Regions from separate parts of the Acetobacter zythi genome, predicted to be linked through region 1. Evidence: predicted binding sites of a transcription regulator. Region 1 holds the regulator's gene; the other holds the start of a gene.
The links. The regulator HrcA, encoded in region 1, represses chaperone genes, less so after heat shock. The targets are predictions, from matches to a motif close to GTTNGCACTCNCNNNNNGNGAGTGCNAAC.
Positions count from the first base shown of each region.

Region 1 (14,793 bases):
GGGGAATCGTCAAACTCCTGAGAGGGCGATATGCCCTGCTCCATGGCCTGCAGATACACAAATGGCTTGAAGGATGACCCCGGCTGGCGCAGCGCCTGTGTCGCCCGGTCGAACTGAGAGGCCTGAAAAGACCACCCCCCCACCAGTGCAAGCACACGCCCCGTGCGGGCGTTCATGGTCACAATAGCCCCTTCCACCACAGGGATCTGCATAAGCGCCACAACGGACTGCCCGGTCTGGGGTTCGACCATAACAATATCCCCCGTGCGCAGGGGGCGGGCACGGCGGACCCATGCCATATCCTTGGGCTGGATCTGGCCTGTGTGGGGTTCCCCCCCCTGTGCGGTATTCCGGCGGACCACGCTGCCTTCCAGCCAGCCGACCTGCCCCTTGTTGCCGTCAAGCACAATGGCCAGACGCCACTGGTCCAGCATACCCGCAGGCGCACTGACCGTACGCAGGGCGCGCACCCACTCCTCCTGCGTCAGAGGGATTGGCGTGGACAGATGTGTGACAGGGCCATGCCAGCCACGGTGCTGGCGGTCATACGCCATAAGACCCTGTTGCAAAATGCTCTGGGCCGCGCGCTGGAGGGGCAGGTCCAGACTGGTATGCACATCCAGCCCGCCCTGCATGGTTACGTCCTGCCCGTATTTTTCCAGCAGTTCGCGCCGCACTTCCTCGGCAAACCATTCGGAGCCGGGGGCCGGGCCGGGGCGGGAATAGCTGATGCTGACCAGTGGCTCTGCCTCGGCCAGCCGGGCTTCCGCCTGCGTAATGGCCCCTACATCGGCCATGCGTTCCAGCACCCAGTTCCGCCGCCCCCGTGCGGCATCGGGGAAGCGGGCTGGATTATAATTGGTGGGTGATTTGGGCAGAGCGGCCAGAAAGGCGGCCTCAGCGTTATCAAGCTGGTCCAGTGGTTTGTTAAAATACGTCTGGGCGGCGGCCCCAATGCCATAGGCGCCGTTGCCCAGATAAATTTCGTTCAGGTAAATTTCGAGAATTTTTTCCTTGGGCAGCACCTGTTCAATACGCATGGCCAGAAATGCTTCCTTGGCCTTGCGTTTGAACGACACAGCATTGGTGCCCAGCAGCATAACGCGCGCAACCTGCTGCGTAATGGTGGACGCACCAATGGGCCTGCGCCCGCGATCACGCGTAAGGTCGGTCAGGCCCGCGCGGATAATGGCGGCAGGGTCCACCCCCTTATGGGTCCAGAACTTCTGATCCTCCGCCGCGATAAACGCGCTTTTCACCCGGTCGGGAATGGCGTTGGAGGGCACGAACACGCGCCGCTCATCGGCCAGTTCGGCCACAAGCTGGTCATCCCCTGCGTACAGGCGGCTCATCACCGGCGGCTGGTAGGACCGCAGCCCGTCCACTGTTGGAAGGTCAGCAACAATACTCTGGTATTGCGACCACACCACCACAGCACCACCGGCACTCCCCACCAGCAGCACAGCCGCAGCCGTGCCCAGCAACATGCGCCACTGACGGAAACGGGGCCTGCTCAATGGAAAAGACCGTGTGGTGTCCCGATCATGCGGGGGGGAGGAATCCGGGTCATCAGAAGGCGGAGTGCGTGTCATACCGGTCCTTTATCATTCCCATATCCTGTCGTCTCCTTGCCATCGACATTCTCCTTACAATCGTGGCGGAATTCCGACCTGTGCTCCAGCCCATACCCACTCAGGCCCTTACGCCTGACCGAGCAGTTCGCCCAATATGCGCGCCGTATAGTCCACTACCGGCACAACGCGCCCGTAATTAATACGCGTAGGCCCAATAACGCCAATGGCCCCCACAATCCTGTTCGCCTCATTGCGGGCAGGCGCCATAACAACGGACATGCCCGTGGTACCAAACAGACCACTCTCCGCGCCAATAAAAATACGCACGCCCTCAGAACTCTCAACCAGCTCCAACAGGCGCAACATGGTCTCCTGTGCTTCCAGCCGGTCAAACAGGGTCTGTATGGCCGCAAGGCGCTCCTGCCCGTCCACATCCGCCAGCAGGCGCGACTGGCCGCGCACAATCAACGTGCCGCCACTTTCCCCCCGCTCACCATTCCAGATGGCCAGACCACTCTCCACCACCTCGGCGGTCAGGCTGTTCAGCACTGTGCGGTTCTCGCTCATTTCCGCCCCAACGCGGTGGCGCAGGTCGGGCAGGGATGCCCCCATGGCGCGCGCGTTCAGGTAATTGGCCGCTTCCACCAGTGCGGAGGGCGGGGTTCCCGCAGGAATTTCAATCACCCGGTTTTCCACATGCCCATCGGCCCCCACCAACACCACAAGAGCACGGTTCCCACCAAGGGCTACAAATTCTATGTGTTTGATCCCGCCTTCCCCCTTGGGGGCCACCACCAGCCCCGCGGCATCGGACATACCCGCCAGCAGGGAGGATGCCTCGGTCAGCGTATCCTGCAAGGAACGGCCGCGCGCCTCCAGCGAATGGCCAATCACCTTCTGCTCGTCCTCGGAGAGCGCACCAAACTGGAGCAGCCCGTCCACAAACAGGCGCAGGCCTTTTTCCGTTGGCAGGCGACCTGCCGAGGTGTGGGGGGAAAACAAAAGCCCCGCCTCGGTTAATGAGACCATGACATTGCGGATTGTGGCAGGCGAAAGGGGTTGCCCCAACCTGCGCGAAAGGGTGCGCGAACCCACGGGTTCGCCACTGGCCATATATTCTTCCACAATCTCGCGCAGGATGTTCGCGGAGCGTCCGTCCAGTTCGGGTGGTAGCATTGCTTGGGCTGGCAACAGGCCACGCTTCATGGCTCTCAGGGCTCCTTCGTGCGGTCTGATAAGCGTTTATAGCGGCTTATTGCCGGTTTTACTCCTGCCAAAAGCATTTTATGTGCAGACACAACCCTTTGTCATTGTTTTGCAGGAGCAGCACCATGCGTCCATCAGGCCGACAGGCCGGGCAGATGCGCCCCATTGTTATCGAGACCGGTTTCTCCCACCATGCGGAAGGCTCCGCCCTTATTCGCATTGGCGGCACCGAGGTCCTGTGCACCGCCAGCGTGGAAAGCCGCGTGCCCCCATTCCTGCGCGGCAAGGGGCAGGGCTGGGTTACGGCGGAATACGGCATGCTGCCCCGCGCCACCCACGCACGCGGCAACCGCGAGGCCGCACGGGGCAAACAGTCTGGCCGCACGCAGGAAATCCAGCGCCTGATCGGCCGCTCCCTGCGCGCCGTCACGGACCTGAAGGCCATGGGCGAACTCTGCATTACACTGGACTGCGATGTGCTCAACGCCGATGGCGGCACACGCTGCGCCTCCATTACCGGCGCATGGGTGGCGCTCCGGCTGGCCCTTGGCAAGCTGGTGGCCAACCGTGTGCTGCGGCATATACCGCTTACCGGGCAGGTGGCTGCCGTATCCTGCGGGCTGACCAGCGCCGGGGCCGTGCTGGACCTTGATTACACCGAAGATAGCGCCGCCCTTGCCGATACCAACTTTGTGCTGAGCGCTGATAACCGTATTGTGGAAATTCAGGCCACGGCCGAACACGCGCCCTTTAGCGAAGATGCCTTTAACACCCTGTTCACCCTTGCCCGCAAAGGGGCGGATGAACTGTTTGCAGCCCAGTTGAGCGCCATCAACACAGCAGAGCAGCCCATACCATGACCCACCCTACCCTCAAATCCGGCGACAAGCTGGTGCTTGCCTCCCACAATGCTGGCAAGCTGGCCGAGTTTTCTGCCTTCATGGCGGAATTTGGCATTACCGTTCTCTCCGCAGGGGAGCTGAACCTGCCTGAACCGGAGGAAACCGCCACAACCTTTGCCGGCAATGCCGCCATCAAGGCGCTGGCGGCTGCACAGGCTGCCAACCTGCCCGCCCTTGCCGATGATTCCGGCCTGTGTGTCAGCGCACTTGGGGGAGCGCCGGGCATTTACTCCGCCCGCTGGGCTGGCCCCAACAAGGACTTTGCCGCCGCCATGGCCCGCATTGAGGAAGGCATTGGGCAGGACGAGCGCGCGGCATGGTTTGTATGCGTGCTCTGCCTTGCCTACCCCGATGGGCGCACCCTTACTTTTGAAGGACGGATTGACGGGCAGATTGTCTGGCCACCGCGTGGGAGCAACGGGCATGGATACGACCCGATTTTTCAGCCCGAACACGAAACCCGCAGCTTTGCCGAAATGACAGATGCGCAGAAAAACGCCATCAGCCACCGTGCGCGCGCGTTTGCAGCCTTCCGCAAGGCCTGTTTGGACTAAACACAGCCCATAAAAAAATAGCGCCCTTGTGGGGCGCTATTTTTTTGCATGGCAAACTGCTCTGCCAAACCGGGATGGCGCAAACCACCCCGGTTTTTTTATGCTCAGTCTTCGGTGTTACGGCGACGGATTGCCGCACCCAGAATATCACCGAGCGATGCGCCGCTGTCTGCGGAGCCGTATTCGTTGATAGCCTGTTTGTCTTCTTCCACTTCGCGGCCCTTGATGGTCAGGGCAACTTTGCGGGAGGTCCGGTCAACGGACACAACCTTGGCATCCACACGTTCGCCAACGGCGAAGCGTTCTGGGCGCTGTTCGGCTTTGTCACGGGCCAGTTCCGCACGGCGGATAAAGCCGCTCAGAACGTCGTCAACCTTCACTTCAATGCCGTTGGTCTGCACAGCGGTCACGATGCAGGTCACAATCGTGCCCTTCTGGATGCTGGCCAGAGCGTCGGCTGCCGGATCTTCCTGAAGCTGCTTGATGCCAAGGGAGATACGTTCTTTTTCCACGTCCACGTCCAGAACCTTGGCTTTTACAACCTGGCCCTTTTCGTAGTTCTTCATGGCTTCTTCGCCAGCTTCGTCCCAGGACAGGTCGGACATGTGCACCATGCCGTCGATGTCTGCGGACAGGCCGATGAACAGGCCGAATTCCGTAATGTTGCGGATTTCGCCTTCCACGGTGGAGCCAACCTTGTGTTCTTCAGCGAACTGTTCCCAAGGATTGCGCTGAACCTGCTTCAGACCCAGCGAGATGCGGCGCTTGGAGCTGTCCACATCCAGAACCATCACGTCCACTTCCTGAGAGGTCGCAACGATTTTGCCGGGGTGGACGTTCTTTTTCGTCCAGGACATTTCGGAAACGTGCACCAGACCTTCAACGCCCGGTTCCAGCTCAACAAATGCGCCGTAATCGGTAATGTTGGTCACGCGGCCCGTAAAGCGGGCACCCGGCGGGTACTTGAGGGCAACATTTTCCCAAGGATCAGCTTCAAGCTGCTTCATACCCAGGGAGATACGCTGCGTTTCGGGGTTGAAGCGGATCACCTGCACGCGTACCGGCTGGCCGATCTGCAGTGCTTCGGAGGGGTGGTTGATGCGCTTCCATGCGATATCGGTCACATGCAGCAGGCCATCAACGCCGCCCAGATCAACGAACGCACCGTAATCGGTGATGTTCTTGACCACGCCGTCAAGGATCATGCCTTCGGTCAGGCCCTGAATCAGTTCGCTGCGCTGTTCAGCACGCGTTTCTTCCAGAACGGCACGACGGGAGACAACAATGTTGCCGCGCGCACGGTCCATCTTCAGGATCTGGAAAGGCTGGGGAACACCCATCAGCGGGCCGACGTCACGCACAGGGCGGATGTCCACCTGGCTGCCGGGCAGGAACGCCATGGCGCCACCCAGATCAACCGTAAAGCCACCTTTTACGCGGCCATAGATGGTGCCGTTAACGCGCTGGTTGGCTTCGAAAGCTTTTTCGAGGCTGGTCCATGCTTCTTCACGGCGTGCTTTTTCGCGGGAGAGAACGATGCTGCCGTCGCGGTCTTCGTAACGCTCGACGTACAGTTCGATCACATCGCCCGGCTGCACTTCAGGCTTGACGCCCGGAGGTGCGAATTCACGCAGGGAAACGCGGCCTTCGCTCTTCAGGCCGACATCAACAATTGCGTAGTCATCGGTCAGACGAACAACGCGACCGCGCACAACGGACCCGTCAAAGCCGGAATCGCGGCCAAGGGTCTCGTCAAGAAGGGCGGCAAAATCTTCGCCACGGAAGTGATCCGTGGTCTGGGTGGTGGCTGAAGCCATGTGGTACCGTAAATCCTGAGCCTGCGGGCAACATGCCTGCAGACTGTTCCTGCGCCCCGCAATTTGCAGCACGACTTGCCTGACGGAACGGATGGGCACCAGCGCCCCCCGACCCTGTAGGTCAGACCAGACTGTTATCAAGAAAAACCCACCATCAGGGGCGGATTTCTGTTTGCACAGAGAACACCTGACCCCCGTTTGTCAACTCAAAGCGCAGTACTGAGCGCAAAAGGGGGCAAAAAATGTGCCTCATCATACGTCCCCCCATTTGCGGGAGGCCAGTATTCAGCCCCGTGCGGCCACGAGTCGCTCGCGCGTAAAGCGCAGAGCCTCGGCCAGAACGGCCTGTGCGTCCAACGTGTCCGTCTCGATCACATGCGCGTCATCCGCCACGCGCATGGGGGCGGAATCCCGGCTGGCATCGGCCTCATCACGTGCGCGCAGGGCCGCTTCCATCTCGCACAGCAGGGTTGGCGCGTCTGGGGCGTTCACATCCCCCCCACTTTGCAAAAAACGCCGCAGGGTGCGGGTAGCGGGGGATGCGGTGATGAACAGCTTGACATCCGCATTGGGGAAAATGGCGGTGCCAATATCGCGCCCATCCAGCACGGCCCCGCGCTCGGCGGCAAACCGGCGCTGGGTTTCCACCAGTGCCGCGCGCACGGCAGGCTGGGCTGCAACCTTGCTGGCAGCCTGCGCCACATCTGGCGTGCGCAGGTCCTTGCGCTGCATGTCCGCTGGCATCAGGGCCTGCGCAAACCGTTCAGCCGGTTGTGCGGGGTCCTGCCCGGCATCAAGGGCCAGCCGCCCCACAGCGCGGTACAGCAGCCCTGTGTCCAAATAGGGCAGGTCCAGTGCTTCAGCCAGCTTGCGGGCCAGCGTGCCCTTGCCTGCCGCAGCCGGGCCATCCACGGCAATAACCGGTCCGCCGCGCATCACAGCGCAAACCCCGCGCCAAGGCTGTTCATCAACTGCAAATAGCCCGGAAAGCTCGTATCGATAAACGCGGTATCATCAATCTCCACCGGGTTCTGGGCCACCAGCCCCAGCACGGACGCACTCATGGCCAGCCGGTGGTCCATGTGGGTCTGCACAACACCGCCACCGGGAATGGCATTGTTGGTGCCATACACGACCAGATCATCCCCCTCGACCGCTGTTTTAACGCCGTTGTTTTCCAAGAGCGCTACGGTCGCGGCCAGTCGGTCGCTCTCCTTCACCCGCAGTTCCTCCACCCCGCAAAAGCGCGACACGCCAGAGGCATACGCCGCCGCCACAGCCAGAATGGGATATTCATCAATCATGGAGGGGGCGCGATCGGCGGGCACGGTCACACCCTTGAGGGTAGAGGCCCGCACGTGCAGGTCCCCCACCAGTTCGCCCCCTTCGGTGCGGACATTGGTGACCTCAAGCTGTGCGCCCATTTCCTGCAAGGTGATGAACAACCCGGTGCGCAGGGGGTTCAGCCCCACGGTGGAAATAACAATATCCGCGCCCCGCACCAGCAGAGCCGCAACAATGGGGAAGGCGGCGGAGGACGGGTCCCCCGGCACCACCACATCGCGCGCAACAAGGTCGGGGCGGCCTTGCAGCACAATAATCCGCCCACCCTGCGCGGTTTCCTCCACCGTAACGTGCGCGCCAAAGTGGCGGAGCATGTTTTCGGTATGGTCACGGGTGGCTACGGGTTCTTCCACCCGTGTTTGGCCCTGCGCGTTCAGCCCCGCCAGCAGCACGGCGGATTTGACCTGTGCGGAGGCCACGGGCAGGCGGTAGTCCAGCGGTTTGGGGTCTGCCAGACCGCCAATAGCCATGGGCAGGCGCCCACCCTCGCGCGCCATGAACGTAGCACCCGTGCCCGCCAGCGGGTCCATAACACGCTTCATGGGGCGGCGGCGCAGGCTGGCATCCCCCGTCATGACCGACACCATGCCGTGGCTGGCCAGAATGCCGGACAAAAGCCGCGCCGCCGTGCCGGAATTGCCCATGTCCAGCACATCACCCGGCTCACGCAGCTTGCCAATGCCCAGCCCGCTCACGCGCCAGTCCCCCGGTGCATGCTGGGTAACCTGTGCGCCCAGTGCGCGCATGGCAGCGGCGGTGCGCAGAACGTCCTCCCCTTCCAAAAGCCCGGTAATATGGGTTTCCCCCCGTGCGAGAGAGGCAAACATGAGCGCACGGTGGCTGATGGATTTGTCACCCGGCACACGGATGGAACCGGAAAGAGGGGCCTGCGCGCGCGTAACCCGCAGCGGACGGGCGGAGGGGGAAGATGCGTGTGTCATGCCCTTTTCATTCCGGCGGGATGGCCTGCAAGTCAATCCGGGTAGAGGCAGAAAAAGAGGGTGGGAGATGCAGAAAATACAACCATATGCAAACTCCGGGTTTGACACGACCCGAAACACAGTGGCATTGGGCATCGCCTTAACAGTCTGGTTCGAGTCCTGCTTCAGCTTTGCGTTGCTGTTCGGGGTTCGTTCGTGTTCCGGGGCGTTGGCCCCAATATCTGCTCAGGATTGACAGGTAGCAAGATGTCCCAGCCCGATCTCGGCACCAAACGCGTCTGCGTGTCCTGTGGTGCCCGTTTTTATGACCTGAACCGCGCACCCGCCATTTGCCCCAAATGCGGAACGGAACAGCCTGCTCTGGTGCCGCGCCTGCGCCGCAACTCTGATAGCCTGTCCCCCGTTCCGGCGAGTGCTGCCCCCATCAAGAAGGCCGATGAAGATATCGATATCGACACCGATGACGATACCGAAGACGACGATGTGATGGAAGACACCGCTGATCTGGATGATGATGACGACGACATCAGTTCAGACATCGATGTCAGCACGGATTCGGACGACCACGAGTCCTGACCCCTCCGGGGGTGCTGAACACCATCGTGTCAGACCAAAAAAAAGCCCGCTGGCATCCAGCGGGCTTTTTTTATGCCAGTCAGGTCATCCCGTAGGGCGTCACACACATGCGGGGCGGCGCTCTATTTCCACACCCACGGCTTCTATTTCCTCAAACACATCCAGTTTTTCTATGCGCACCCGCACAACGCGCACGCGGTCGTCACTGAGAACGCCCGAAGCAATCCGCTCGGCCAGTGTTTCCACCAGCCGCACATGCCCTTCGCGCACAATGCGGTGCACAAGCTGGACCACCCGCTCGTACGAGACCGTGCGGCTCAGGTCATCCGGCCCGACCTCCAGATCCGTGCGGTCATCCACCCCAAAATGGACAGACACCCGAATGCGCTGGGTTACACCCTGCTCATGGGGGAACACGCCAATATGGGCATCGAGCACCATGTTCTTCAAAAACAGGCAACGCAGCGGCGGCTGGTCCGCCCACGGAGCAAAAACGGCCATTCTTTTATTCTTCCAAGGCATGTCCGGCCAATGGGGCCGGAGACCATTGCATGTGCTGCCCACCATCCAGAGCAAGCATCTGCCCGGTAACGGAGGGCAGGGCCAAAAGGGCCAGAGCCGCCAGCGCGACCTCATCAGGCGAGGTCCCGTGGGCCAGCGGCACCGAGGCACACTGGCGCGCAAACTGCTCCTGCGTCTGTCTGGGGCTGGGCAGGGCGGGGCCGGGACCAACAGCGTTGACCCTGATCCCCTTGGGAGCCAGCGCCAGCGCCATGGTCTGCGTAAGCGTCCACAACGCACTTTTGGACACGGTGTAACTGACAAAATGGGGGGTCAGAGACCACACCCGTTCGTCCAGCATGTTCAGCACCATACCCTGCGCCCCCTGTGGCAACCCCTTTGCAAACGCCTGAATCAGCACAAAGGGTGCGCGCAGGTTGGGCTTCATATGCATCATCCAGCTTTCAAGCGAGGTATCATCCCACTCATCCCGCTCAAAAGTGGACGCATTGTTGACCAGAACCCCCAAGGGACCGCCAAGTGCTTGCGTGGCCTGCCCATACAGGGCCTGCACCTGCTCCTCGCGCATGAGGTCGGCCTGAAGCACACAGCCTGTGCGGCCCAGTGCGCGCACGGCCTGCAACGTATCCTCCGCTTCGGCCCTGTTGCTGCGGTAATGGATGGCCACGTCAAACCCGGCACGGGCAAGCCCCAGCACAATGGCCCGGCCCAGCCGTGCGCCGCCCCCGCTCACCAGAGCGCGGCGCGGTATGGCCGCACTGATCGGCAGCATGTCCACGGGCATGGTTGTATCCTTTTTGCTGGCGTGAGTTCTCAGGCGGGGCGGCGGGCACCCAAGGCTGCGGCCAATGTGCCGTCATCAAGCACATCCAGCGCACCACCCATGGGCACACCCTGCGCCACACGGCTAACGGTCAGCCCCTCATACGTTTCAAGCTGGTCCATCAGCCAGTGCATGGTGGTGGCGCCCTCTACCGTGGCCCCAAGGGCCAGAATAACCTCGCGCACAGTGCCTTCGTGCAGGCGGGTCAGCAGGGCTGCCACATTCAGGTCTTCAGGCCCCACACCCGCCAGTGGGGACAGGGTGCCCCCCAGAACCTGATAAACACCACGGTGAACCCCCGCACGCTCAAGCGCCCACAGGTCGCCCACCGTTTCCACCACGCAGACCAGCCCCTTATCCCGCAGCGGGTCAGCGCAGATATGGCACGGGTCTGATGTATCCAGATTCCCGCATGACGAGCAGGTGCGAATGGCTTCCCCCGCCCGTTCCATGGCGCGGGCCAGAGGCGCCAGCCGTGTATGGGGTTCGCGGAGCAGGTATAACGCCACCCGCCGGGCCGAACGCGGGCCAAAGCCCGGCAGACGCCCCAGCAGGCGAATAAGCTGCTCTATTTCCTGACCACCCATGCCCGCCTGCTTTCCCCCGCGCTCAAGGTCGGTTTTGTCTGTGGATCAGAACGGCAGCTTCATGCCTGCGGGCAGGTTAAGGCCCCCTGTGACCTTCTGCATTTCCTCGGCGGCTTTTTCGTCCAGCTTTTTGCGCGCATCCGCACAGGCGGCCACAATCAGGTCTTGCAACATTTCCATTTCGGTCGGGTCCGCAAGCTTGGGGTCGATCTTGATGGAGCGCATGTCGCCCTTGCCGCTCAGCACAACGCTGACCATGCCTGCACCAGCGGAGCCATCTATGCTCATGGCTTCCAGTGTGCTCTGCATGGCTTCCATCTTGGACTGCATCTGCGTGGCCTGCTTCATCAGTGAGGCAAGGTTCTTCATGGTCATCCCCTAAGCTTGTCTGTCTGCCGCATGGTGCGGCTATGGCGCACCCCTGCGGCGCATCACCTGTTCTTTATCTGGCCCAGAACGCGCTGTTTTGCCAGCCCGGCCTGCTCACTTCAGTCCTGCGAGGCTCCGGGGTCGAAGGGCCGGTCGTCCTCATCCAGCGGTTGCGCGTCAAGGGGGGCGAACAGCAGTTCGGGGGGTTCTTCTGGCGGCAGGCCGTAATCATCCAGCCCATGGTCGCGCACCTCGCCCAGTTGTGCATCGGGGAACGCGTTCAAAATCGCACGGACCAGCGGGTGGGCCTCTGCCTCGCGCCGCCGGAACTGAATGACCTCCGCCCCTTGCACATCCAGCGTGGGTTCGCCTTCCTCCGGCCCGGTCTCTATCCGCCAGCTCATACCCGTTGCGCGGTCCAGCACACGGCGGAGCTGGGGCACAACATCGCCGGGGACTCCGCGCTCGAACCGCAGAACAATCCGGCCCTGCGTAAAAGAGATCAGATGGGTCGCATGGCGCAGTTGCCCGTGCAGAATGGCCTCGCGCTGGTCCTTGACCAACGCCACGGCCTCCCGCCATGTGCGTGGAATGGGGGGTGCTGCGGGTTCCGCCGGGGCCACGGGCTGCACCACAGGCGCCATAACCGGCTCGGGCTGGGCCACGGCCACACCGCCGGAGCTGACCATGCGCAGGCGCGGTGGCTCATGCCCTGTGCTGCCCGGCGGTTCGGCCTGTGGCGCAACAAACGTGCCCGTTACAGCCGGACTGGACGCCCCGGCCTGCCCCCCCGCCTGTGCGAAGGTTCCACCAGTCGGTGGGGCGGATGGGGCAACAGGGGCCGCACCGCGCGCGCCCTCATCCGATGTGCCGCTCAGACGTTTGACCAGATCCTCGGGCGATGGCAGGTCGGCCACATAGCACAGGCGGATGAGCACCATATCCGCCGCTGCGCGCCGGTCTGGCGCGCTTTCCACTTCCCGCACACCCTTGACCAGCATCTGCCATGCCCGCATGAGCACGGGCACAGCAAACGTGCTGGCCATATGCGTGCCGCGCACCCGCTCGGCCTCTGGCATATCCGCCGAGTCCCCCAAACCGGGCACAGCCCGCAGGCGCGAGATAATGTGTACAAGCTCCAGCATGTCCCCCAGCACAAGGCCGGGGTCCGCCCCACGGGCGTAGGCTCCATCCAGCAGGGCAAGGGCTGTATCGGGCTTGCCGGTCAACACGGCTTCGAGCAGGTCGAACACCACCTCGCGGTCAGCCAGACCCAGCATGTCGCTCACAATGGAGGCGCCTATAACCCCGCCTTCATCCGTCAGACTGCTCCCCTGTGCAATGGCCTGATCCAGCAGGGAAAGACCATCACGCACCGAGCCATCTGCTGCGCGGGCGATCAGGGCCAGTGCATCGTCAGACAGGCGGACCTGTTCCTTTTGCGCGATCCGCGCGAACAGCCCGGCCAGTTCGGCCTGCGGCACGCGCCGCAGGTCAAACCGCTGGCAGCGTGACAGTACGGTCACCGGCACCTTGCGCAGTTCGGTCGTAGCAAAAATGAACGTGACCTGTGCCGGAGGCTCCTCCAGCGTTTTGAGCAGGGCGTTAAAGGCATTGCGCGAGAGCATATGCACTTCGTCGATAATAAAGACCTTCATCCGCCCCTGCATGGGACGAAAACGCGTGGCCTCTATGATCTCGCGCACATCATCCACCCCTGTGCGGGAGGCGGCGTCCATTTCCAGCACATCGGGGTGGCGGTCGGCCAGAATGGCAACGCAGTTGGGGCATACGCCACAGGGGTCGGCCGTGGGGCCACCCTTGCCGTCTGGCCCGGTGCAGTTCAGGGCACGGGCAATAATGCGCGCAGTGGTGGTTTTGCCCACACCACGCACCCCTGTGAGCATAAAGGCATGGGCGACCCGCCCCAGCGCAAACGCATTGCGCAAGGTGCGGACCATGGCCTCCTGACCGATCAGGTCATCAAAGGTGGTGGGGCGGTATTTGCGCGCAAGCACCCGGTAGGGCAGCGTTGCGGTCGTGGGCGCTGGGGGCTGGGGCGTGGCGGCAGGGGCGGGCGGTTCGGCCTCGCCAAACAGACCGGGGCCTTCCGGTTCCGGACTGGGAAGCCCCTCGTCGTGAGGGAACTGCTCGTCAGTCGTATCGCTCATGCCTTGCCCGAAGAATGTAAGGTCACGCCCTGCATACCCGGCACAACCGGTGCAAAATGGTCTGATCCACAAGGGCGGAAAATTAAGGTGGAAAGCCGAACAATGACCCGGACGAAACTCACCATGGCTGCTTCCTTCCGGACCTGACCGGTTTAGCAAGGTGTCCGTCCACCGCCGACTTTCCGAGGTCACACCTAGCACCAAACCCCAGCCCATGCCAAGCCTGCTGGCACCTTTTCGGGGTTGTTTCTTTACCTCTCCAACACAGACGGGCTAGAAAACAGGATAATTGGTGCGCACCGTCGCAGACTCAGGAGAATTGTGCTCGTGTCCGGTTTTCGTTTGTATCATGCCGCTATGGCATCTGTTCTTCTGGCTGGTGGTCTGGCTGCGGTCTCCCCCGTTTGGGCTGACGATGAAACAGCGCCACGCAACAACATCAACAACGTACAGTTGCAAAAGGAACTGGCCGTTCTGCACTTCAAACCCGATGCGGCGGGGCCTGCGTGCATTGAATCGCTCAAGGAACTGCACAAAACACAGGACCTTTTGCAAAAAGATGAGGAAAACACTCGCAATCAGGACCTGACGGTTGCCGAGGACGTGCTCGAATCCGACTTTGAAAATTCGATCGAAGCCTGCGCCGCCGATGTGGAAAAACTGTGCGAGAGTCCCAACCCCTCTACCGAACTCCGCCGCTCCTGCGAAAAAATAGACAGCCTGCCCTCCAAGGATACACAGGCAGCCGACTAGCCCCTTCCACGACATCTCCCCCCTCAAACGGGCCATAGCCGGACATGCCACAGCCCCCCACCCAGACCACCGGCGCCGCGCGCATCCCCTGCCCCGCGGGACCCTACGGGTGGCGGCCACTGGTGCTGAGCGCTGTGCTGTTCTTTATTGTCGGGTTTGTAACATGGCTGAACGGGCCACTTATTTCCTTTGTGCGGGTAGCGTTTACCCTTAACGATCTGGCGGCTTTTCTGGTGCCGCTTGTTTTCTATTTTTCCTATTTCATATTTTCCATCCCCGCGAGCCTGAGCGTCACGCGCACCGGCTTGAAAAACGGGCTGGTTTACGCCTTGCTGGTTATGGCAGGGGGGATGATGCTCACCGGGCAATGCCTGCATGCCAGGTCCTACCCCGGCGCTTTAGCGGGATTTCTGGTGCTTGGGGCCGGTCTTGCCCTGTTGCAGGTGGCCATAAACCCCTATGTCAGCTTCCTTGGCCCGGATAACCGGAGTGCGCAACGCATTGCCATTATGGGCATATGCAACAAGGTTGGTGGCATTGTTGCCCCCATTGCACTGGCCACACTGGCCATGCGCCATATTGCCAGCATATCCGCAACACTGCCAACATTGACTGACCCGGCTTACAGAACATCTGTCCAGCAGAGTTTTCTCA
Region 1 covers NZ_CAWUEO010000034.1:178,805-193,597, reverse strand. The annotation lists gene AABE20_RS11195 (penicillin-binding protein 1A) at 1-1,592, opposite strand, end outside; gene hrcA (heat-inducible transcriptional repressor HrcA) at 1,701-2,780, opposite strand; gene rph (ribonuclease PH) at 2,906-3,640, shown strand; gene rdgB (RdgB/HAM1 family non-canonical purine NTP pyrophosphatase) at 3,637-4,236, shown strand; gene rpsA (30S ribosomal protein S1) at 4,341-6,053, opposite strand; gene cmk ((d)CMP kinase) at 6,339-6,989, opposite strand; gene aroA (3-phosphoshikimate 1-carboxyvinyltransferase) at 6,989-8,338, opposite strand; gene AABE20_RS11160 (TIGR02300 family protein) at 8,585-8,914, shown strand; gene folB (dihydroneopterin aldolase) at 9,014-9,415, opposite strand; gene AABE20_RS11150 (SDR family oxidoreductase) at 9,420-10,220, opposite strand; gene recR (recombination mediator RecR) at 10,250-10,846, opposite strand; gene AABE20_RS11140 (YbaB/EbfC family nucleoid-associated protein) at 10,892-11,215, opposite strand; gene AABE20_RS11135 (DNA polymerase III subunit gamma/tau) at 11,335-13,386, opposite strand; RNA gene ffs (signal recognition particle sRNA small type) at 13,473-13,570, opposite strand; gene AABE20_RS11125 (hypothetical protein) at 13,714-14,139, shown strand; gene gluP (glucose/galactose MFS transporter) at 14,184-14,793, shown strand, end outside.

Region 2 (14,793 bases), on a different contig from region 1:
CCATGAGATGGTTTGCAACAAGTATGATCTGCCGCCTGCTCGGACATAAATGGGGAGCATGGCAGCGCCAGCAGTCTTGGGACGGCAGCGGAGAATTCCAGCACCGCAAATGCATGCGGCGTGGATGTCTGGCCACGGAGCAGCGGCGGACTGGGTAACCGGTCCACCCAATGCGGTTGGTCTACCCTCAGACCTCAGAACACGTGCCGGACTTATCCTGAATGTCCTGAAAAAACGTTCTGAACGGGCCAGACAAAGCCTTCTGTCGTGATGGGTGGAGAAAGAAATAATCATCCCACGGGCTATTTTTTATGTCATTCGACATAACGACCTGACCATCCTTCAGGCGGAACATCCTGTAACCAAGCGAGAGAAGATAATCTCTTACATTTTCAGCAGTTGTTTCAAATGCTGTTTTCAATGAAACCGGGTGAATTTCTATAAGGATATTGGGAAGGCTTTTTTCTATTATGGCTTTCCCGCCTTTTAGAACCTTTTCTTCCGCGCCTTCCACATCACACCGAATAAAATCGATCGACGCAATTCCGTGTTCTGCACAAAAGTTATCAATAGTGTTGGCCTGCGTGACCTGTTCATTAACATCAATAAACTTTACGTCTTCGCGTGTATACTGCCCATGATTATTTGAGATACATGCAAAGGAGCGACCAACGCGTTTATTCATTTTTATGGGTGTCAAAAGCTTCAAAAGCTCTTTCTGGTCAGACAAAGCCATATTATAGGCTTTTACATTTTTCATCCCATGTAAAAAAATCATGTTCTTAAGAAGGTAAAAAGTTCCCAGTGACGGTTCAAAGGCATAAATAGCTCCCTGAGACGCCAAGCGGGACATAATAAGCGTATGCCTGCCATCGCTCGCGCCAATATGGAAACAAACGTCTTTTTTACCGATAATGTATTTAAGAAATGCAACTTCAGGCTCAAAGTTTACGCCTCTTACATTAAGAAGATAAACCTTGATGGATTTATGTATAACATCCAGATTAAGTCTGTTTTTTACACTGTTAAACACCTGAAGCATCTTTCCTCGTTGCTCAAATCCAGCTTTACAAGCTCAGATAATTAAGTGAAACATGGCGTAAACCATGCTTCATCGTTGGTTTTTGAGCACCGAAACGCAGGCCGTATTGAGACGTTACCACCCACGGGGCTTTTGGAACCGTTCTTCATATTTTATATGAAATGGGAACCCAACATAAGGTCTCTGATTAAAATATTTTTAGAGTTCCCATCTCCCCCAAGCACGGGACAACAAGCGGTAAACGGCGTGCATGGCAAACCCTGCCGGCTTCAAAATCGGGTATTGTACAGCCCCACTCGCTCACGTATCGCAGCAAACACCATTCAGCAGCACATTCAGCGCTGCGCTGACAGGCTCCTTCCCAACTTTTTCTTCAAGAAGCTGCCCACCAATCACCAGCATAGCCAGACCATGCACCTGCGCCCAACAGGCCGCCGCCTGACCACTGATGGGAATGGGTCGAAAACTGCCATCGCGCTGGCCTTCTTCCAGAAGCTGCAAAAGAATATGGAATGTCCGCATGGCTGCATCATGCAAAGGCTGGTCGACTGTTTTGTCTGCATCAGCACTAAACATCAAGCGGTAAAGGCCGGGGTTGCACAAAGCAAAATCGATACAGGCCTGAGCACCAGCCATAAATTTTTCCCGCACGGACAATCCATCTGAAAACATGGCGCGGGTCATGGTTTCCGCCAACCGCTCAAAACCAATCCGGGCGAGTTCGCGGAGTAGTTCTTCCCTATCACGAAAATGCTTATACGGCGCTGCATGGCTTACACCTGTGCGCCGGGCTACCTCCCTGAGTGTAAAGGTCCAGTTCTGGTCCGTGGCCAGCATATCGAGAGCCGTATCAATCAGCGCACGCCGCAAGTCGCCATGATGGTAGGAGCGGTCTTTTGTTTCACTCATTCGCAAGACCTATGTTTACACAAGAAACTTTAGTTGACACCAGAGCGGCATTCTTCATACCCTGCCTTCATAAGTTTCTCCTGTAAACATGGAGGCCGCAATGTCCAACACAGTTTCACCGAACAATACCCCCAATGATCTGCGCCATATGCTTGAGCGCCAGCGCGCCGCGTTTGTGCATGCTGGTCCAGCGGATGCCACGCAGCGCCGGGCCGACCTGCGCCGACTGAAAGCAGAAATCCTGAGAAGGCGGAGTGACATTGTCCGTGCCCTACGGACCGACTTTGGCCAGCGCTCGGAGCGTGAAAGCGCGATTGTGGAACTGATCCCGCTAGTGCGGGCGATCAATTACATGATCGCGCATGTGGGGCGCTGGATAAAGCCCGAACGGCGCCATGTTTCGGCTTATTTTCAATTTGGTCGCGCATGGGTGGTCCGTCAGCCTGTGGGAGTCGTGGGCATTATCGCGCCGTGGAATTACCCGCTCTCTCTAGCCCTTGTGCCACTGGCCACAGCTATTGCTGCGGGCAACCGCGCCATGATCAAACCATCGGAACTCACCCCCGCTACATCGGCAGTCATCAACCAGATTGTGCAAACCACCTTCCTGCCAGAGCAGGCCTGCGTTGTTATGGGGGATGCCTCGGTCGGGGCAGCGTTCTCGGCCCTGCCGTTTGACCATATCCTGTTCACGGGCAGCACGGCGGTCGGGAAAAAAGTAGCAGAGGCTGCGGCCCGTAACCTAACCCCCGTCACGCTTGAATTGGGGGGCAAGTCCCCCGTGGTGGTTGAGTCGGGTTTTTCGCTCAAACGAGTGGCGGAGCATGTGGCTTTTGGCAAACTGACCAATGCTGGACAAACCTGCATTGCCCCGGACTATATGCTGCTCCACGAAAGCGAACAGCAGGCTTTTGCCACGGCCTATCAGGAAGCTGTCCAAAAAATGCATCCAGAAGGTTATGTCGGATCTCCCGATTATACGGCCATCCTCAACCAGCACCACTATGAACGATTGAATGGGTTGGTGCGTGATGCAGAAGAACAGGGCGCACGTGTTATGCGTATGGGCCAGGATTCCGCCGCAAACCATGTGCTTGCGCCAGTTCTTGTTATGGATGCCACACCAGAGATGGCCATTATGCAGGAAGAAATTTTTGGCCCTGTCCTGCCTGTGCTGACCTACAAAAATCTTGATGAGGCCATTGCCTTTATCAACGCGCGCCCGCGACCTTTGGCGCTGTATTATTTTGGAAAAAATAGTGCTGAACGCAACAGGGTTCTGAACCACACAGTGTCAGGCAACGTCACAATCAATGGCACCTTGCTGCATGTAGCACAGGATGACCTGCCGTTTGGTGGTGTTGGAGAGAGTGGGATCGGGGCTTACCATGGAAAAGAAGGGTTTATCAGGCTCACTCATGCCCGTGGTGTGTACCAACAGGGCCGCTTCAACATGGTGAAAATACTACACCCACCATTTGGAAAAATAACTGATATAATAACTAATTTTATAATTAGGCTATAATGCGGTTATGGGCAGGTGAGGGGCAACCCTGCCCACTTTATAAAAACCCGGATATTTTACCATCGGATGTGTAGCGCACGCACCAGAAGTTTGGCAGCAGCACTTTTTTTCCGCTATAGGCAGGGATCAAACGAGACTGGAAGCTCCGGCATGGCAAGCTTACGTCTTTGTTTGAAACATTCTAAGCCATAGAGTGCTTTATTCGAAAGCGGATGTCATGCACTTGATGTTGCGTGGAAAAATGTTCAAAATTTACATACACCACAGTCAATGCATGCAACTCGTTGTCAGTCTGCCGAGTAAAAACTGTTCCAAGGATCAAACAACCCCATGAGTCTGATGCAGGATATTTCTGTCGTCATCGCTGTTTCTGCGTTCTGGTTAATCGCGATGATTGTACCTGGACTGGACTTCCTTCTTGTGACGCGTCTTGCTGTTCTGCGGGGGCGATCGGCAGCATGGCAAGCGACGCTGGGAATCGCAACAGGCGTTGCGATTTGGGGAATATGCGGGTTTTTCGGGATCCGCACGCTATTTTATGCCGCTCCATGGCTTTATCTTTTACTTAAAGTTGGGGGTGGACTCTATCTGTTCATCGTTGGTTGCAAACTGTTTATTGGAAGTTGGCAGTCCAGCGCGAAGGATGCCACAACCGCGCCAACTGATCCTACTTCTGGCGGCTTTCGTACAGGACTTCTGACCAATCTCGCCAACCCAAAGACACCGGTCTTTGTCTCAAGCCTTTTCGCCGCGTCCATGCCGCAGCACGCCCCGGTTCAACTGGGACTTGCCTGCGTATGCGCCATGTTCGCTGTTGCTGTGGGGTGGTTCGCTCTGGTTGCTATGGTGCTGAGCCATGCGCGGGTTTCAGCCGCGTTTTTGAAATGCCGACGTTGGATCGATCGCTGCGCGGGGCTTGCCTTCATGGCGCTTGGCATTCGTTTTATAACGGAGCGCGCGCCCAGTTAAAATTGGCCCTCACGAAACGCAGAGACCAAAATTCCGAAAAGGCACACAGCAGGCATAACCCACTGAAAAGAAAGATATTTTCAAGAAATGGCGGAAGGGGTGGGATTCGAACCCACGGTACGCTCTCACGCACGCCGGTTTTCAAGACCGGTGCCTTAAACCGCTCGGCCACCCTTCCTTACCTAGCTTTAGGTGTCCGCCTTATAAACAGGATGCAACGGTTCTGTCTAGCGGTGCAAAGCAGGAGAGTTCACCCCGCAACGCTTGCCCTTCCCGCCATGGAACTGTACAAGCCCCAGACAGAATAGCCATTCCTCTCAGGAACCAAGTATGAAACAGCAGGCAAACCTGATCCGTGCCGGTCAGGTCATTGAGCATGACGGCCGTCGCTGGACGGTATTGAAACAGCAGATCATCACCCCCGGTAAAGGTGGTGCGTTCATTCAGGTTGAAATGCGCGACCTCAAGACCGGCAACAAAACCAACGAACGCTGGCGCACGGCCGATACGGTCGAACGTCTGATGACCGAAGACCGCGAATATCTGTTTTCCTATGCAGATGGCGAACTGCTGGTTCTGATGGACCCCGAAACATTTGAACAGCTTTCCGTCCCGACCGATCTGCTGGGCGATCAGGCTCCCTTCATTCAGGACAACATGACCATCAACCTGCATCTGGTTGAAGGCGACCCGGTTGGCATTGACCTGCCCCCGCATGTAACACTGGAAGTGGTAGAGGCTGATCCGGTTGTAAAAGGCCAGACCGCCAGCTCCTCCTACAAGCCCGCCATGCTGTCCAATGGTGTCAAAACCATGGTGCCACCGTTTATCGAAGCCGGTGAACGCATTGTGGTCCGCACGGAAGACGGGTCTTACGTCGAACGCGCCAAGGACTGATTTTTTTCAGTTTTTTTCTCTCCAGAGCAGGACTTAATTACAGTGGCCATGCGTCTCTCCCCCGTCATGATGGTGATGCAAACCGCAGCCCAGAAGGCGGCCAAGCGTCTCCTGCGCGATTTTAACGAAGTCGAGCAGCTTCAGGTCAGCATCAAGGGACCGGGTGACTTTGTTTCCCAGGCGGACCTGCGTGCGGAACAGACCCTGCGCGAAGAACTGGAACGGGCCCGTCCGGGTTACGCCTTCCTTATGGAAGAATCCGGGGAATCGGGTAGCGACAACTGGACATGGCGCTGGATTGTTGACCCGCTGGATGGCACATCCAACTTCCTGCACGGCATTCCGCACTGGGCCATTTCCATTGGCCTTCAGCGCCGCCTGCCCGATGGCAAGGTGGAACTGGCCGCAGCCCTGATCTACAACCCCGCAGCGGGTGAGATGTTCTGGGCCGAAAAGGGGAATGGCGCTTACCTGAACGAACGGCGCATTCGTGTTTCCGCCCGCCGGGACATGCACGAATCCCTGTTTGCCACGGGTATTCCCTTTGCCAAGGTGCCTGCCCGCCAGCGCCTGCCTTTTGCGCGCGTTCTGGGTAGCCTTATGCCGCGCGTGGCGGGGGTTCGTCGCTTTGGTGCGGCGGCTCTCGATCTGGCATGGGTTGCCGCTGGGCGTTACGAAGGCTACTGGGAGTTCGGCATAAAGCCGTGGGACTGTGCTGCGGGTATTCTGATCGTGCGCGAAGCCGGTGGGCAGGTCACAGACCCCGATGGTGGTGAACTGGACGCTCTGCCGGATGATGTCATGATTGTTGCAGGCAACGGCCACATGCACGGCAAACTGCTGGAAATTGTTGCCGACAGCCTGAAAAATCCGGAATAACGCCACCATACCACGGAACTCTGGGGCAAACATTGCTGGGGAGCGACACTGCATGTCCGTAGGTTTGCCCCCACAGACCCCAACAGAATGCCCTGTGTGCCATGCTCACAGGGCTTCTTTTGCTTTTAGCAAACAGAGCTACGACCTGTTCCGGTGCCCGGACTGTGGCTTTCTGTTTGTTCATCCCTACCCCGACGCCGCCACGATTACTGCGTTTTACGAAACGGCGTATCGCGGCGCTTCGGCCGATTTTTACCCCAAATCCTCCAGCCGCCGCAGGCGTACAGTGTGGAAGAGCCTCAGATTCCTCCGCTATGTCCGCCATAAGGACGTGCTGGACCTTGGCTGCGGCGGCGGCTTTATGGTCGAAGCCTTTAACCGTCTGGGCGCCCGCGCATCAGGCATAGACATCAGCCAGAACAGCATTGCCTATGCAAGGCAGCATGTCCCCCGGAGCACTTTTTACTGCGAAGACCTGACCACCTTCCGCAAACGCAATCTGACATTTGATTTTGTCTTCAGTTCCGAAGTTCTGGAGCATGTTCCCGGCCCGGATGAATTCATGGCAACGCTGGCTGCAATCACCCGTCCTAATGGCTATGTTTACATCTCCGCGCCAGATGTGGGGCACCACCGGGTGCCAAAGGACCTTCCATCATGGGCGGATATCTGCCCACCCGAGCATTTGCAGTTTTTCAACCACCACAATCTCTGCCTGATTTTTGAACGCTATGGTTTTGTCATGCACAAAAACATGAAAAACCGCACACCGGCCCATTCGGTCCTTTTTCGGCGCAAGAGCAACTAACCCACTGCGTTACAGCTTTGCGCTCTGGCATTCAGTGCAAGAATCGCCCATGTAAAGGAGGCCATGCAGCCATCCTTTCCCTCCGCCCACGAAGCCCCAGCCCTTGTGCCCTATCAGGGGCGGTTTTCGCTCCTGACGGAAGATGGAGAACTACTCAGCCTGAGTGCGGGCGAGGTCCGCGAGCGGCTGCATGCCATGCCATGCCCGCTGGTTGTGCATGCCCCTGCTCTGGCGCGCAAACTGGACCTGCCCCCTACGGGCCAGCCCTCCCCGTGGCTGGACCTGCTGGAACTCTTTGCGTTTGTGTACCCCGCCCGCACCGTAGCCCCAACCGCACGCGGGCTGGCACTGGCCCTTGGGCTGGACGAACAGGGTCTTGACCGTGCGGAGGCAGACTTACTGCCCAGCCTCCTGTCCATTCTGCTGGGGGAACTGGCGCGGCAGGCCAAGGAAGGGCAGATTGAGCAACTGGCGGCCTTTACCGTCCGGTTGGGGCAGGCTGGCTGGATATGGACCGGCACAGTGGCCGAAACCATAGACCTGCGCGCCAGACTGACCAACAACGGCCGACTGGCGGAGGAGGCCACACAACCCGCCGATGCCCTGCGCGTATGGCGGCACCTGCCCAAATGGGAGGAAACCGCCCAGCGCCCTCCCCCGGCCTCCCACCCCATCAGCCCGGCGGAAGCACGGGAGCGACTGGGCAGCATTCTGGGCGACAATGCAGAAATCCGGTCTGGGCAGGCGGATTTTGCCAGTGTCTCGACCGAGGCGTTCGCACCGCGCGCCACACGGGGTGATCCCGCCATTGTGCTGGCCGAAGCCGGAACCGGAACCGGCAAAACGCTCGGCTATATTGCGCCAGCCAGCCTGTGGGCCGAGCGGAACGATGGGGCCGTGTGGGTCAGCACCTACACCCGCCACCTGCAACGCCAGATAGAGCAGGAAACAAAGCGCCTCTACCCCGACCCCGCAACACATCGGCAACACGTGGTTCTGCGCAAGGGACGCGAGAATTATCTGTGCCTGCTGAACATGGAAGAAGCCGTCAATACCGCGGCCTCCCGCCCCGCGGGCATTACCATTGCCCTGTGCATGCTCGCGCGCTGGGCCATAGCCACGGCAGATGGAGACCTGTTTGGCGGCGATCTACCCGGCTGGTTTGGAGACCTGTTCGGCCACGGCAACCTTGCCGGTGTGGCGGACCGCAGGGGGGAATGCATCCACGGGGCCTGCGCACATTATCAACGCTGCTTTGTGGAACACTCCATCCGCCGTGCGCACAACGCCGCACTGGTTATTGCCAACCACGCACTGGTCATGACGCAGGCCGCCTACGCACAGGCGGGCATGAGCGATGATGACGAGGCAGGCGCCCAAAGCAACATTCCCTCACGCTATGTGTTTGATGAAGGCCACCATCTGGCCGATGCGGCGGATAGCGCCTTTTCCGCCGAGCTTTCGGGGCTGGAAACAGCAGAACTGCGCCGCTGGCTTTTGGGGGCGGAAGGCCGGCGCTCCCGCGCGCGTGGACTCAAGCGCAGGCTGGACGATCTGGTGGTTGGCCACCCAAAGCTGGAAAGCCCGCTGGATGCCGCCCTGCTGGCAGCCACAGCCCTGCCCGCGCCGGGCTGGTCCACCCGCCTGGCGCCCGAGGCGGCAAACGAACCACCTCCGCCAGAACCCATGGACCTGAGCACCCTGTTCCCGCCCGAGCCTCCGGCGGACCAGCCGCTTATGGAAAATCCGACCGAGGCATTTTTGCGCCTGCTCCGCCAGCAGGCCATGGCGCGCTCAGCCGAGGGAGGCAAGCAGGTCATCCATGCCGCCATGGAATGCGACCTGCACCCGCTGGTGCCGGACATGGCCGAGGCAGGCCAGCAACTGGCGCGCGCGCTCAGCCGTATTGTGGAACCCCTACGCACCCTGACCGAGCGCCTGCAGGCCCGGCTGGAAGACGATGCGGACACGCTGGACACCACCACCCGTGGCCGCATAGAGGCCATGACCCGCGCCCTGCGCCGCCGCGCCATATCGCGCCTGGATGCATGGATTGCCATGCTGGCCGCACTGGACCAGCCACCAGAACCGGGCACCACACCAGCCCATGTACACTTCATCCGTCTTGAACGGCGCGAAAAACAACGCGTCAACGAGCAGGATGTGGGGCTGTACCGCCACTGGCTGGACCCGACCATTCCGTTTGCGGGCATTATGGCCGTGCCTGCGCAAGGCATGCTCATGACCTCCGCCACACTCCGCGACCAACAGGGCGGCACACAGGAAAGCGACGAGGCAGAAACCGCATGGGAGGCGGCGGAGGCCCGCACGGGGGCCAACCATTTTCCCTCCCCCGCGCTACGCGCCAGTCTGGCCAGCCCGTTTGATTACGCCAAGCAGACCCGCGCCTTTATTGTTACGGATGTGGACAACAGCTCCATTGTGGACCTGTCGGCGGCCTTTCGCACGTTGTTCCAGTCTTCGGGCGGGGGGGGGCTTGGCCTGTTTACCGCCATATCCCGCCTACGTGGGGTATATGACCGCATAGCCCCTACCTTGGAGGGCGAGGGCCTACCCATTTACGCCCAGCATGTGGATGCAATGGACAACAACACGCTGGTCGATATTTTTCGGACCGAGGAACATGCCTGCCTGCTGGGCACCGATGCCATGCGTGATGGGGTGGATGTGCCGGGCAATGCCCTGCGTCTGGTTGTGTTTGAGCGCGTACCGTGGCCCCGGCCAGATATTCTGCACCGTGAGCGGCGGATTCATCTGTCAGGTGGAGACCCTAAAGGGTTTGATGACCGCATAGCCCGACTCAGGCTGCGGCAGGCCTTTGGGCGGTTAATCCGCCGTCAGTCAGACCGTGGGGTGTTTGTTCTGCTGGACCGGCGCACACCCACAAGGCTTTTAAGCGCCTTCCCCAATGGGGTGGCCGTCGAGCGGTGTGGGCTTGCGCAGACCGCTCGCCAAATCACCGCTTTTCTGGCGGAGCAGGCCGGACAAGACTGACCGGCCCGACCCCAGACCGCTGTGTTAGAGCGGTTTAAGGTTGGTGGCTGCCTGCTTGCCGCGTTCTTCCACCATGTCGTAGGACAGTTTCTGTCCATCATTCAACGCGCGCAGACCGGCTGCCTGTACAGCGGTAATATGCACAAACACGTCTTTCCCTCCATCATCGGGGGCAATAAAACCAAACCCTTTGGTGGCGTTGAACCATTTAACGGTACCTGTCGACATGAGCGAAGTCATCCTTATTTCGGCCAGTTACTCCTCCAGCACACGACGCACCACGAGGAGAAAGGGCATTCTCCCCCATGACCGGGGGCGCTTGTCAATCACAATTCAGTCCGCCCCCCCATTTCCTGCTCTTTACGGACCTTACGGATTGAGGGTGCTTTTAAGGAAAGCAAGGCTGCGTTCCTGCGCCTGCAAAAAGGCCTGCGCGTTGTAAGATGCGCGTTCCTCACAGCCAAAACCGTGTTCCGCGTCATCATAAACATACAGTTCAAGGTCAGGCTGGGCCGCACGAATGGCGGCTATGTCGGTATGGGGAATGCTGGTGTCGCGCTCACCAAAATGTAATTGCACGGGGCAGTGTGGAGTCTCATCCCTGTGGGCGGCAATGCCTCCGCCGTACCAACTTACGGCTGCGGCAAAGTCCTCTGTTTGTGTGGCGGCCTCCCATGCCAAGGTGCCACCCCAGCAATACCCGATCACCCCGACCTTGCGCGCACCCAGCGCCCGGGCTGCGGCCTGCACGTCCAGCAGGGTCTGGGCCAAGGGTATCTGCGCACGCAGGGCAAGGCCCTTTTGCACACCATCGGTTGTGTAATCCAGCTCCACGCCACGTTGGGCGCGGTCAAACAAGGCAGGAGCAATAACGTGAAAACCCGCCTGCGCAAACCGCTCACACACTGTGCGGATATGGTGGTTCACGCCAAAAATTTCCTGCAACACCACCAAGGAATACGGGTGTGCGCCACGCTCGGTTTCCCACGCGCTCAACTGGTGGCCATCGGCGGCTTCTAATGTGCGTATCTGTCCCATGTTCAATCTCCTTGTCTGGGATGAAGTTAAATCAAAAAGAAACTTTCCCCCATTCCTTGACTCACCCCCTGGGCGAACCTACCTTTTGCTCTGGCACTCCCAAGGGTGGAGTGCTAACGCGACGCGGCGTTATGTTACGCGCGGTTCAAACGGGTGGCGCTGCTTTCTGACAAAGGGCGCCATCACAGCAAATGAATGTGGAGTGATCCATAATGACGAAGTTTCGTCCCTTACACGACCGGGTAGTTGTACGTCGCCTTGAAGGCGAACAGAAGACCGCCGGTGGCATCATCATCCCCGATACGGCCAAAGAAAAGCCAATGGAAGGCGAAGTGGTCGCTGTTGGTGCGGGTGCCCGCAATGAACAGGGTCAGGTTGTGGCGCTTGATGTCAAGGCCGGTGACCGCGTTCTGTTTGGCAAATGGTCCGGCACGGAAGTGAAGATCGACGGCGAAGAGCTGCTGATCATGAAGGAAAGCGACATTCTGGGCATTGTTGCAGCCTGATCCGCTCTGATCCGACCGTTTACTTACCAAAGATCTTCACAGGAGAAATTCAATGGCTGCCAAAGACGTAAAGTTTGGTGCAGACGCACGCCAGCGTATGCTGCGCGGTGTGGACATTCTGGCTGATGCCGTAAAGGTAACGCTCGGCCCCAAAGGCCGTAACGTTGTTCTGGACAAGAGCTTCGGCGCGCCCCGCATCACCAAGGACGGCGTTTCCGTCGCCAAGGAAATCGAACTGGCTGACAAGTTCGAAAACATGGGCGCACAGATGCTGCGCGAAGTGGCGTCCAAGACCAATGACGTAGCCGGTGACGGCACCACCACCGCAACCGTTCTGGCTCAGGCCATTGTGCGCGAAGGCCTGAAAGCCGTTGCCGCTGGCATGAACCCGATGGACCTCAAGCGCGGCGTGGACAAAGCTGTTGCCGTGGTTGTTGAGGAACTGAAAAAGAACGCCAAAAAGGTCACCACCCCCGCAGAAACCGCGCAGGTTGGCACCATCTCCGCCAACGGCGAAGTTGAAATCGGCAAGATGATCTCCGAAGCCATGCAGAAAGTTGGCTCCGAAGGCGTGATTACCGTTGAAGAAGCCAAGCACTTCCAGACCGAACTGGACGTGGTTGAAGGCATGCAGTTCGACCGTGGCTACATCTCTCCGTACTTCGTGACGAACCCGGAAAAGATGACGGCCGATCTGGAAAACCCCTACATCCTGATCCATGAAAAGAAGCTGTCTTCTCTTCAGCCGATCCTGCCGCTGCTTGAATCCGTTGTTCAGTCCGGCCGTCCGCTGCTGATCATTGCGGAAGATGTTGATGGCGAAGCGCTGGCGACCCTGGTGGTCAACAAGCTGCGCGGTGGCCTCAAGATTGCTGCTGTCAAGGCTCCGGGCTTCGGTGACCGCCGTAAGGCCATGCTGGAAGACATTGCTATCCTGACCGGTGGTCAGGTCATTAGCGAAGACCTCGGCATCAAGCTGGAAACGGTTACGCTGACCATGCTTGGCACCGCCAAGAAGGTTCACATCGACAAAGAAAACACGACCATTGTTGACGGTGCTGGCAACGGCGACGACATCAAAGGCCGCGTCAAGCAGATCCGTGCGCAGATCGAGGAAACCTCATCCGACTACGACCGTGAAAAGCTGCAGGAACGTCTGGCCAAACTGGCTGGCGGCGTTGCCGTGATCCGCGTTGGTGGGTCCACGGAAATTGAAGTGAAAGAACGCAAGGACCGCGTGGACGACGCCCTGCACGCAACCCGCGCAGCAGTTGAAGAAGGCATTGTTCCCGGTGGTGGCACGGCTCTGGCCCGCGCAACCAAGGCTCTGGCCCACCTGCACTACCACAATGACGACCAGCGCGTTGGTGGCAACATCATCCTCAGCGCCCTGCAGGCTCCCCTGCGCCAGATCGCCCTGAACGCGGGTGAAGACGGTGCTGTGGTCGCCAACAAGGTGCTCGAAAACGAAGACTACAACTTCGGCTTCGATGCACAGGCTGGCGAATACAAGAACCTGGTTGAAGCCGGTATTATTGACCCGGCCAAGGTTGTCCGTACCGCTCTGCAGGATGCAGCCTCCGTTGCTGGCCTGCTGATCACCACGGAAGCCATGGTTGCAGAACGCCCTGAAAAGAAGGCAGCCCCTGCGGGTGGTCCTGACATGGGCGGCATGGGCGGCATGGACTTCTAAGTCACCCAGACCCGTTTTTGAGGGTTTTGGCGGGGCGGGTCTGACCAGCCCCCCAATTCCCCCAAAACAGGCAAAAGGGCGTGCAGACCTTCGGGTGTGCGCGCCCTTTTTGCTATGGGGCCCGGAGCAGCTTGTTTTTTGTGGCTTTTTTGGACCACGCGTCAGATTGTCAAATAATTCGCCATCAAACCGGATTGCCTCCCGAGTCATTTCGGAATAGATACAATAAGATTAGGCCCATAGCTCCTTACTCGAATCTGGCGAGCATCAATGGCTGCGTATTTTAAGGAGAACGCATCATCATGTCAGCGCGACCCTTCCTAGCTGTCAATCCGGCGAGAGGTCCAGTTATTCGCAAGACCACGGCTGTTCTGTCGGCCTGTCTTGTTGCAGCCCTTGGCTGCTCCCAGGCGTATGCCGCAGATGCCCCCCCACCCATTGATACGGGTGATACGGCATGGATGCTTACCAGCACCGCACTGGTGCTGATGATGACCATTCCCGGCCTTGCCCTGTTCTATGCCGGTATGGTGCGTAAGAAAAACGTGCTGGCAACACTCATGCAGTCCTTTGCACTGTGTTGCATCATGTCCATTGTGTGGATGGTTGCCGGGTACTCCCTCGCCTTTACAACCGGGTCTCCGTGGATTGGTGGTTTCTCCCGCGTGCTGCTCAACGGGATTGGCGCGCATATCCATAACGGGTCGGATATCGGGTTTACGCTGGGTGCGGATAGCCCCAACGCAACAACCATGACCATTCCTGAGAGCATCTTCATGATGTTCCAGATGACCTTTGCCATTATCACCCCCGCACTGATCTCTGGTGCTTATGCCGAGCGTATGAAGTTCAGCGCTATGTGCATTTTCTCCATTGTCTGGTCTTTGGTGGTGTATGCCCCCATTGCGCACTGGGTCTGGAGCCCGATCGGCTGGCTGGCAGGGCTTGGTACGGCTGACTTTGCAGGTGGTACGGTTGTGCACATCAACGCCGGTGTGGCCGGTCTGGTCTGTGCTCTCGTGCTTGGTCGGCGCAAGGGCTACGGGCAGGACGACCTCTCGCCCTTCAACCTGACCTATGCCGTTATTGGCGCGGCCCTGCTGTGGGTTGGCTGGTTCGGCTTTAACGCAGGCTCCGCTGTTGGCGCCAATGGCCGTGCGGGCATGGCCATGGCCGCAACCCAGATTGCCGCTGCCGGTGCTGGCGTTTCCTGGATGCTGGCGGAATGGCTGCGTTCGGGCAAACCGACTGTTCTGGGCGTGATCTCGGGCGCTATTGGCGGGCTGGTTGCCATTACCCCCGCAGCAGGCTTTGTGCTGCCGGGCAGTGCGCTGGTTATTGGTCTTGTAACCGGTGTTGTCTGCTACTGGGGTGCAACCTCCCTCAAGCACATGATGGGCTATGACGACAGCCTGGACGCCTTTGGCGTACACGGTGTTGGCGGCATTGTTGGCGCCCTGCTGACAGGTCTGCTGGCCTATGGCCCGCTTTCCGCAACGGATGCCAACCCCT
Region 2 covers NZ_CAWUEO010000012.1:349,536-364,328, reverse strand. The annotation lists gene AABE20_RS07295 (FkbM family methyltransferase) at 188-1,042, opposite strand; gene AABE20_RS07290 (TetR/AcrR family transcriptional regulator) at 1,343-1,951, opposite strand; gene AABE20_RS07285 (coniferyl aldehyde dehydrogenase) at 2,052-3,476, shown strand; gene AABE20_RS07280 (LysE family translocator) at 3,807-4,445, shown strand; tRNA gene AABE20_RS07275 (tRNA-Ser) at 4,534-4,623, opposite strand; gene efp (elongation factor P) at 4,776-5,342, shown strand; gene AABE20_RS07265 (inositol monophosphatase family protein) at 5,391-6,221, shown strand; gene AABE20_RS07260 (class I SAM-dependent methyltransferase) at 6,274-7,029, shown strand; gene AABE20_RS07255 (ATP-dependent DNA helicase) at 7,093-10,044, shown strand; gene AABE20_RS07250 (cold-shock protein) at 10,069-10,272, opposite strand; gene AABE20_RS07245 (dienelactone hydrolase family protein) at 10,414-11,082, opposite strand; gene groES (co-chaperone GroES) at 11,295-11,588, shown strand; gene groL (chaperonin GroEL) at 11,641-13,281, shown strand; gene AABE20_RS07230 (ammonium transporter) at 13,584-14,793, shown strand, end outside.
Region 2: the regulator HrcA is predicted to act here: its motif matches at 11,172-11,200, upstream of groES (co-chaperone GroES).